3 regions of the Kribbella sp. NPDC058245 genome follow, and region 2 is predicted to be linked to each of the others. Evidence: riboswitches for the same ligand, from Rfam matches in the RefSeq annotation. Region 2 holds a riboswitch; each other region holds the start of a gene.
What was found. Region 2 has a riboswitch for glycine ahead of gcvT (glycine cleavage system aminomethyltransferase GcvT). Riboswitches for the same ligand answer to the same signal wherever they lie in the genome.
Positions count from the first base shown of each region.

Region 1: linked by a shared signal. The riboswitch ahead of gcvP (aminomethyl-transferring glycine dehydrogenase) and the one ahead of gcvT (glycine cleavage system aminomethyltransferase GcvT) in region 2 are both predicted to bind glycine.
Region 3: linked by a shared signal. The riboswitch ahead of ACFVWG_RS00635 (L-serine ammonia-lyase) and the one ahead of gcvT (glycine cleavage system aminomethyltransferase GcvT) in region 2 are both predicted to bind glycine.

Region 1 covers NZ_JBHVWY010000002.1:231,862-235,131, reverse strand. Annotated here, with positions in the region: gene ACFVWG_RS04595 (MerR family transcriptional regulator) at 1-133, shown strand, start outside; gene ACFVWG_RS04590 (bifunctional nuclease family protein) at 157-651, shown strand; gene ACFVWG_RS04585 (MerR family transcriptional regulator) at 841-1,461, shown strand; glycine riboswitch at 1,482-1,572, shown strand; gene gcvP (aminomethyl-transferring glycine dehydrogenase) at 1,650-3,270, shown strand, end outside.
Region 2 covers NZ_JBHVWY010000021.1:16,877-20,146, reverse strand. Annotated here, with positions in the region: gene ACFVWG_RS36485 (hypothetical protein) at 1-907, opposite strand, end outside; glycine riboswitch at 1,056-1,150, shown strand; gene gcvT (glycine cleavage system aminomethyltransferase GcvT) at 1,302-2,429, shown strand; gene gcvH (glycine cleavage system protein GcvH) at 2,429-2,803, shown strand; gene glyA (serine hydroxymethyltransferase) at 2,805-3,270, shown strand, end outside.
Region 3 covers NZ_JBHVWY010000001.1:123,111-126,380, forward strand. Annotated here, with positions in the region: gene ACFVWG_RS00625 (alpha/beta fold hydrolase) at 1-785, opposite strand, end outside; gene ACFVWG_RS00630 (DUF3817 domain-containing protein) at 883-1,257, shown strand; glycine riboswitch at 1,255-1,352, shown strand; gene ACFVWG_RS00635 (L-serine ammonia-lyase) at 1,432-2,805, shown strand; gene ACFVWG_RS00640 (alpha/beta fold hydrolase) at 3,065-3,270, opposite strand, start outside.

The DNA.
Region 1 (3,270 bases), on a different contig from region 2:
GACCGCGGCCGACCGCGAGGTGGGGCTGATCGAGCAGGTGACCGGACCCCGCCGTACCGATCAGACCCAGGAGCTGGCGGCGCTGACTGTGCGGTTGCACACGGCACTGGTGAGATCCCGGCTGCCGCGCTGACCGGCGCGGAGTAGGGTGAACTTGTGCGCGAAGTCGACGTAGTCGGAGTCCGGGTCGAGATGCCCTCGAGTCAGCCCATCGTGCTGCTCAAGGAGGTCGGCGGCGAGCGGTACCTGCCGATCTGGATCGGGGCGGCCGAGGCGAGTGCGATCGCGTTCGCCCAGCAGGGGATGGAGCCGCCCCGGCCGCTGACCCACGACCTGTTCGCGGAGACGATCCGGGTGCTCGGGCACACGCTCACCCAGGTCCGGATCGTGAACCTGACCGACGGCGTCTTCGAGGCGATCCTGGTCTTCGACGACAAGACCGAGATCTCGGCCCGCCCGTCGGACTCGATCGCGATCGCGCTGCGGACCGGTACGCCGGTGTTCTGCGCCGACGAGATCCTCGCCGAGGCCGGGATCCCGGTGCCGGAGAGTGAGTCCGGAGCCGTCGACGAGGTCCAGGAAGAGGAGGAGGTCGAGCGCTTCCGCGAGTTCCTCGACCAGATCACCCCCGAGGACTTCGACAAGAGCTGAACCGGTTCTGGGCGCCTGAACCAGGCAAGACCGGGAAGGTAACGATTCGGGCGGGAGCCGCGACACGCATTCGGCTCGGAGCGGTTGTCGTTGACCCTCTCAGGTCGGCGGCTTACCGTGAAGGAGTTGTGGGGTGCAGTTACTCCACGGAGGTGACTCGTTCCAGTAGGTATCCAGGGAGGCTCAGGCGTGACACGCACCGGCGACACGGATCTGACGGCGCAGTCGACGTCCGAAGCACGCGCCGAGGCGGTCGCCGCGGCCGGCGTCCAGGGCTTGCTGTTCGACGACGACCTGCGGCCGATGCCGGAGGATGTCGGGTTCCGTGGACCGACGGCCTGCGCCGCGGCCGGGATCACCTACCGCCAGCTCGACTACTGGGCCCGCACCGGCCTGGTCTCGCCGTCGGTGCGTCCGGCGACCGGCTCGGGTACGCAGCGGTTGTACGGTTTCCGTGACGTCCTGTTGCTGAAGGTGATCAAGCGTCTTCTCGACGCCGGGATCTCGCTGCAGCAGATCCGGACCGCGATCGCCCACCTGAGCAAGCGCGGCATCGACGACCTGACCCAGATCACGCTGATGAGCGACGGCGCGTCGGTCTACATGTGCACCTCGCCGGACGAGGTCATCGACCTGCTGGCCGGTGGCCAGGGCGTCTTCGGCATCGCGCTCGGCGGTGTCTGGCGGGAGGTCGAGGGCTCGCTGTCCGAGCTGCCGACCGAGCGTGCCGACGGTCACGGTGAGGGCGACGGCGAGAACCACGCGAGCGACGAGCTCGCTGCCCGCCGCCGGGCCCGCATGACCGGCTGAGGTACCCTCTACCTAGCTGTTCACCGCACTCGGGAGAGACCCGTGCAAACCGGGCGCCGAAGGGGCAATTCCTCCCCGGAACCTCTCAGGCCCATGGACCGGGTGCGATAGGCGACTCTGAAGCGTGCGCTCGTGCGTGACAGAGGGGGAGGCCCCCGGAAGCTACAGCCAGCAACGGAGCCTCTTTGATGACGGAAATTTCAGCAATCTTCGCCGACCGGCACATCGGGCCCCGCCCGGACGAGGTCGCGCGGATGGTCGAACTCCTCGGGTACGCCGATGTCGACGCGCTCGCGGATGCCGCCGTACCGGCCTCGATCCGGTCTACCGAGCCGCTGCGGCTGCCGGAGCCGGCCTCCGAGGTCGACGCGCTGACCGAGCTGCGCCAGCTCGCGGCCCGCAACAACGTCGCCACCTCGATGATCGGCCAGGGCTACTACGGCACCTTCACGCCGTCGGTGATCGTCCGCCGGCTGGTCGAGAACCCGGCCTGGTACACGGCCTACACGCCGTACCAGCCGGAGATCTCCCAGGGCCGGCTCGAGGCGCTGCTGAACTTCCAGACCGTGGTCTCCGACCTGACCGGTCTGCCGACCGCGAACGCGTCGCTGCTCGACGAGGGCACCGCGGCCGCCGAGGCGATGACGCTCGCCCACCGCTCCAACCGCAAGAGCAAGTCGAACCGCTTCCTCGTCGACGCGGACACCTTCGCGCAGACGATCGCCGTGGTGCAGACGCGCGCTGAGGCACTGGACATCGAGGTGGTCGTCGCCGACACCACCGGCGGTCTGCCCGAGGGCGACTTCTTCGGCTTCCTGGTGCAGTACCCGGGCTCCGGCGGTGCCGTCCGCGACCTCAAGCCGCTGATCACCGCCGCGCACGAGCGCGAGACGCTGGTCGCGGTCGCCTCCGACCTGCTCGCGCTGACGCTGCTCGAGGCGCCGGGTGAGGCCGGGGCCGACATCGTGATCGGTTCCTCGCAGCGCTTCGGCGTCCCGCTCTTCTACGGCGGTCCGCACGCCGGCTTCATCTCGGTCCGCGCCGGTCTCGAGCGGTCACTGCCCGGCCGGCTCGTCGGCGTCTCGGTCGACGCGGACGGCGCTCCGGCGTACCGGCTCGCCTTGCAGACCCGTGAGCAGCACATCCGTCGCGAGAAGGCGACCTCCAACATCTGTACGGCGCAGGTCCTGCTGGCCGTGGTCGCCTCCATGTACGCCGTTTACCACGGACCGGATGGGCTAAAGGCTATCGCCGGCCGCGTGCACGACTACGCGGGCAAGCTGGCCGCGTCGCTGCGCGCCGGTGGCGTCGAGGTCGTGCACGGCGACTTCTTCGACACCGTGCTGGCCCGCGTCCCCGGCGCGGCCGCCGACGTCGTCGACGCTGCCCGGCAGAACGGCATCTGGCTGCGCCAGGTCGACGCCGACCACGTCGGCATCTCCTGTGACGAGAAGACCGACGCCGCCGCGCTGACCCGGGTCTGCCAGTCCTTCGGAGTCCAGTACGACGACACGCTGGCCGCGCCCGAGGTCGCCGTACCGCGGAGCTCGGAGTACCTGACGCACCCCGTCTTCAACACGCATCGGTCCGAGACGTCGATGCTGCGCTACCTGCGCAAGCTGTCCGACAAGGACTACGCGCTCGACCGCGGCATGATCCCGCTCGGCTCCTGCACGATGAAGCTGAACGCGACCACCGAGATGGAAGCGGTCACCTGGCCGGAGTTCGCCGACATGCACCCGCTGGCGCCGATCGAGGACGCCGCCGGATACGTGAAGCTGATCGGTCAGCTGGAGCGCTGGCTGGCCG
Region 2 (3,270 bases):
GGATCGGCTCGCTGTGGTTCTCGGTGACGGTGCGGGTGGTGGTGCGGCCCTCGGAGTCGGTGGAGGTTTCGGTGCGGGTGGTCTTCCAGTGGTGGGTGAAGGCGACGAACGGCGGGCCGTCGCCGTCGCGACCGCGGATCACGTCGCTGGTGCTGTGGTCGTGGCCGCTGCGCGTGGTCGGTGTGCTCTGCAGCAGGCTGTCGTCCTGGCCGATCCAGTACCAGTCCGGGTGCTGGTAGAAGCCCAGGCGGGCCTCGTGCTCGGGCTGCATCCAGTGGTCGAGCGGTGTGGCATCGATCGCGGTGGCGATGGCGGCCAACTGCTCCAGCCACGGCGCGAGCAGCTCGGGGTCCTTACGCGGCGGATCCTGGATGACCAGCTGGTCGCCGTCGATGCTGAGATTCACGCCCGGCTGACTCCCGGCCAGCGTGAGCAAGGCAGTGCAGAGCTGGCCGCTCAGCACCTCGTTGGCGAACGCCGGGTCCTGTACGCCGACCGTCCAGCCGGTGCCGAGTTGCGGCGGAACGGGCACCATGGTCGCGGAGACACCGGCCCGGGGCTGCGTCTGCCCGCCGGTGATCCACAGCTCGGGCAGGCGGCGCGACAACGTCACCATGCCGACCCAACCCTTCCAGTACTCGCTGTCGTACTCGATCACCTGAAATGCCCGTCCGCTGCCGGTCAGGCCGGTGATCTGATCGTCCGGCGAGCGCTTGAAGCCCAGCCCGAACGGCGGGTTGTTCAGCCGCGCGACCGTGGCGAACGACGGGCTGCCGACGAAGGTCCAGCCGCGGTCCCGCAGTGACTTGAGATACCGCTGGCGCCGGACGAACCACACAACGACCGCCAGCACGCCGATCAGCGACAGCCCGCTCACTACCAGGGGCAAGGTCGACAGTCCGCTCATCGTGTCCCTCTCAGTTGTCCGATCCGCCGGTCCAGGATCTGCCCCAGTACGACGGCGTGGACGGGCGGTTGGATCCAACCACATTTGCCGGTCCCTCGGCGGCAGGTCGGCTGCTAGAGTCGGCGGCCTAACTGCATATCGCGCCGTTCGAATCGGGGCGGGAGAGTCCGGGTGCAGCACAGCCCGGCGCCGAAGGAGCAAATCTCCCCAGAATCTCTCAGGCCCACTGACCGTTCCGATGAGGCGAACTCTGGAAAGACAGGTCCGCTCGGACCTGCACCCACGGTGCAAACCGCCCGATCCGGCGGCGAAGCTCTCAGGTACCGATGACAGAGCGGGGAGGTCACCCAGCAGTGGCACCGCATGGTGCCTGACCGAGGGAGCCTCCCAACCTATGGCAGAGTCGCGCGCGACTGCTTTGCACGCAGAACATCAACAGCTCGGTGCTTCGTTCATTGCCTTCGCTCAAAATGAACAGAGCGCCGGCTGGACGATGCCGGTGCGCTACACCTCCGACATCGCCGAGCACTCCGCTGTCCGGACCACGGCGGGCCTGTTCGACCTGTCCCACATGGGCGAGCTCGAGGTGATCGGCGCCACCGCCGCGCAGGCGCTCGACCGCAGCCTGGTCGGGCAGCCGTCGAAGATCGCGCCCGGCCGCGCGCGGTACTCGATGCTGTGCGCCGAGGACGGCGGCATCATCGACGACCTGGTCGTCTACCGGCTCGCCGACGACCACTTCCTGATCGTCGCGAACGCCAGCAATACAGCAGTTGTCCATGCTGAGCTGGCCGCGCGGGTGGCCGACTTCGCGATCGAGGTTCGCGACGCCACGGACTGCTGGGCGCTGATCGCGGTCCAGGGGCCGGTCTCCGCGGAGATCCTGACCGAGCTGACCGAGGCCGATCTGCCCGCCCTCAAGTACTACGCGATCACCGAAGCGAAGCTTGCCGGGAGCAACATCCTGCTCGCCCGCACCGGGTACACCGGTGAAGACGGTTTCGAGATCTACTGCCGCCCGGACGAGGCCGCGCGGATCTGGGCCGACCTGCTCCGGACCGGAACGCCGTACGGGCTCAAGCCGGCTGGGCTGGCCTGCCGGGACACGCTGCGTCTCGAGGCCGGGATGCCGCTCTACGGCAACGAACTCAGCCGCGAGCTGACACCGTTCGAAGCCGGGCTCGGCCGGGTCGTCGCCTTCAGCAAGGAAGCTGACTTCGTCGGCCGCGAGGCACTCGCCCGTCGCCGCGACGAGGGCGCCCAGCGGGTGCTCGTCGGCCTCACCTCAGCCGGGCGGCGGTCGCCGCGCAGCGGGTACGCCGTACTGGATCCGGCGACCGGCCGGGATATCGGCACGGTCACGAGTGGCGCGCCGTCGCCGACGCTCGGGCATCCGATCGCGATGGCGTACGTCGACGCGAGCTACGAGGAAGCGGGAACCCGGCTGCAGGTCGACATCCGTGGCACGCACGACGACGTGACTGTCGTCCCCCTCCCCTTCTACCGCCGCCAGGAGTCCTGATGTCTGTCCCCACTGAACTTCACTACACCGCGGACCACGAGTGGGTCGCGGTCGATGGCGACGTCGCTACGGTCGGCATCACCGCCTTCGCGGGCGAGGCCCTGGGAGATGTCGTGTACGTCGACCTGCCGGCTGTCGGCACCGCGATCGCCACCGGCGACGCGTGCGGTGAGATCGAGTCGACCAAGTCGGTCAGCGACCTGTTCGCGCCGGTCGACGGCGAGGTCGTCGAGCTCAACGAAGCCGTCGTGGCCGATCCCGGCCTGCTGAACACCGACCCGTACCAGGCCGGCTGGCTGGTTCGGATCAAGGTCACCGGACCCACCAATCTGCTGGATGCCGGTGCCTACGAGGCACTGATCGGAGGCGAATGAGATGAGCACCCTCAACCAGTCCCTGGCCGAGTTCGACCCGGAGATCCACGCGGCGGTGACGGCCGAGCTCGGCCGTCAGCGCGACACCCTGGAGCTCATCGCCAGCGAGAACTTCGCCCCGATCGCGGTGATGGAAGCGCAGGGTTCCGTCCTCACCAACAAGTACGCCGAGGGCTACCCCGGCCGCCGGTACTACGGCGGCTGCGAGCACGTCGATGTCGTCGAGCAGCTGGCGATCGACCGGGTCAAGGCACTGTTCGGTGCCGACTTCGCCAATGTCCAGCCGCATTCCGGTGCACAGGCGAACGCCGCCACGATGTTCGCGCTGCTCAACCCGGGTGACACAATCCTCGGCCTCGATCTCGCGCACGGCGGTCACCTCACCCACGGGATGCGGCTCAACTACAGCGGCAAGCTGTACGACGTGGTCGCGTATCACGTCCGCGACACCGACTTCGTGGTCGACA
Region 3 (3,270 bases), on a different contig from region 2:
GTCGTCGTCTGATCGCACCACTTCACGAACTCGTCGAACGAGTCCTGGACCGACGCGGCCTGCGGGTCGAGGAACTGGCGTGGTGTCGCGAGGCTGTGGTCGAGGACGCTCTCCAGGACCATCGCGCGCACGTGCTGCGGGTGGGTCTCGGCGTACTGCGCTCCGAGCGGGGTGCCGTAGGAGCTGCCATGGAACGTGATGCGGGATTCGCCGAGAGCACGGCGGATCGCGTCCACGTCGCGCACGGTCTGCCAGGTGTCGACGTGGTCGTAGAGCGGGCCGGTGTGGGCGCGGCAGTCGGCGGCGAGGCGGCGGTTGTAGTCGATCAGCGCGTCGAAGCCTGCTTGGTCGGGGACGAGCGGTGACGGCATCGCGGCGTACAGGCTGGCGGTGCACTTGACCGGGTTGCTGCGCGCGATCCCGCGCGGGTCGAAGCTGACGATGTCGAAGCGGTCCTGCAGGTCCGGGCTGAAGCGGCTGATCCCGGTCTTGATCCGGTCGACGCCGGAGTCACCCGGGCCGCCCGGTCCGAAGACGAGTGCGCCGACGCGGTCCTTCTTCGCCGTACGGCGGGCGATCGCGAGGCCCAAGGTTGGTCCGTTCGGGTCCCGCCAGTCGACGGGGAGTTGCAACGTCGCGCACTCCGAGCCTTTGACGACGAGCGGATCTTCCTTGCCTTCGACCTTGCAGTCGGTCCAGTGGACAGCGGCCGATGCCGGCAGGACGGCGAGGCTTGAAGCGGTGACGGTGAGGATCACACCCCACGCGAGCGATCTGAGTCTCATCTGATCGATCCTTCGGCAACCGCTTGCTCCCCACATCGGGGACAGTCCCCCAGACCACCCCGGCTGCGGCTTGGGGGACTTGTTAGGGTCGAGCGCGATGACACACTCACGGTGGTTCCGGACGGTGGCGATCGCCGAGGCGATCTCGTGGACCGGTCTGTTGATCGGCATGCTGTTCAAGTACGTGCTGTCCGACAACGAGGCCGGCGTGAAGCTGTTCGGCCCGATCCACGGCGGCGTCTTCGTCGTGTACGTCGTCACCGTGCTGGTCGTGCGGAAGCCGCTGCGCTGGTCGTGGCCAGTGACGCTGGCCGCGCTGGCCGCCAGTGTTCCGCCGCTGTTCACCTGGTTCTTCGAGATCTGGGCTAGAGGTCGTGAGACCACCGCTCCCGACCTACGCACCGGCCGGATTGACGCCGGCCCGAAGGCCGCCGTACCGTCCTCGACGGAAGCTAATTCAACAGCCGCATGAACCCGTGCGGGAGAGACCCAGGCTGCGTTCGACCTGGGCGCCGTAGGAGCAACTCTCCCCAAGAATCTCTCAGGCACCTTCACCGTACGGGCGAGGCACCTCTGGAAGGCAGCAGCCTGACAGAGCGGGGAGGACACCACTCTCGGTCAACGACGACCGGAAGGGACCTCCAGTATGGCGATCAGCGTCTTCGACCTGTTCAGTATCGGGATCGGCCCGTCGAGCTCACACACCGTGGGACCGATGCGCGCCGCCCGCACGTTCGTGCTCGGCCTGCAGGATGCGCGTCTTCTGACCGCGACTGCCCGGGTCGAGTCCCAGTTGTTCGGGTCGCTCGGTGCGACCGGGCACGGCCACGGCAGCAACAAGGCGGTGCTGCTCGGGCTCGAGGGTGAAGATCCCGAGACCGTCGCCACCCACTCCGTCGACGCCCGCGTCGAGACGATCCGCGAGCGCGGCCGGCTGTTGCTGGCCGGCGTCCACGAGATCGTGTACGACGACAACACCGACCTCGTGATGCACCGGCGGAAGGCCCTTCCGTACCACCCGAACGGGATGAGCTTCGTGGCTCGCGGTGCAGACGGCGCCGTACTGCGGGAGCGCACGTACTACTCCGTCGGCGGTGGGTTCGTGGTCGACGAAAACGCGGCGGCCGGCGACCGGATCGTGCCGGACAGCACCGTGCTCAAGTACCCCTTCCTGAGCGGTGCAGAGTTGCTCGACCGCTGCCGGGAGTCGGGGCTGTCGATCGGCGAGGTGATGCTCGCCAACGAGCAGGCCTGGCGGACCGAGGAAGAGATCCACGGCGGCCTGCTGAAGATCTGGCAGGTGATGCAGGACTGCGTGCAGGAGGGTTGCGAGACCGAGGGCGTGTTGCCGGGCGGTCTGAAGGTGCCGCGGCGCGCGCACCTGCTGCACAACAAGCTCACCCGCGATCCGTGGTCGGTCGACCCGCTGAAGGTGATGGACTGGGTCAACCTGTTCGCCCTCGCGGTCAACGAGCAGAACGCTTCCGGTGGGCGGATCGTCACGGCTCCGACGAATGGTGCCGCGGGCATCATTCCCGCCGTACTGCATTACTACCGGCGGTTCATTCCGGGGGCGACCGATGACGGTTGCGTTCGGTTCCTGCTGGTGGCGGCGGCGATCGGCGTTCTGTACAAGGAGAATGCGTCGATCTCCGGGGCCGAGGTCGGCTGTCAGGGCGAGGTCGGTTCGGCGTGCTCGATGGCTGCGGCCGGCCTGTGTGAGCTGCTCGGCGGTACGCCGGAACAGGTCGAGAACGCGGCCGAGATCGCGATGGAGCACAACCTCGGCCTGACCTGCGACCCGGTCGGCGGGCTGGTGCAGATCCCGTGTATCGAGCGGAACGCGATGGCCGCGGTGAAGGCGATCAACGCGGCCCGGATGGCGATGCACGGCGACGGCGTCCACGTTGTGACGCTCGACAAGGTCATCAAAACTATGCGTGAAACCGGCGCGGACATGAAGATCAAGTACAAGGAAACGTCCCGTGGCGGCCTGGCCGTCAACGTGATCGAATGCTGACGTGCAGGCGCCGCTCACCGACACTGTCCTGATGCCGGTCCTCCTCTGGACCGGACGCTGACAAGCGGCGACCGGCCGACTCCGCCGTACCCGACCACCTAACGTCCGAAGAACCGGAGACGGGCCCTCCGATCTTTCGGACGTAACGCGGCAACCCAGCGAACCCCATCTGATGGGTTCACCCACGAGCTTGTGGGTTCTGGACCCGCATGCGGGTGGGGAACCCACAACGTGATGGGTCCACCCATGAGATGCGGGGTCAGGGGTGGGTGGTTTCGAGGATGGTTTGGGCTACTAGGGCGGGGGCGTCGTTCATGGGGACGTGGCCGGCGTCGAGGAGCGGGATGATGCGGGCGCTGGGGAGTTGGAGGTGGGCGCGGGCGGCTTGGACCGGGGGGAGGATGCGGTCGTGGGTGCCCCAGGCGATGGTGACGGGGAGGTTGGGGACGTCGCCTTCGAAGGTGG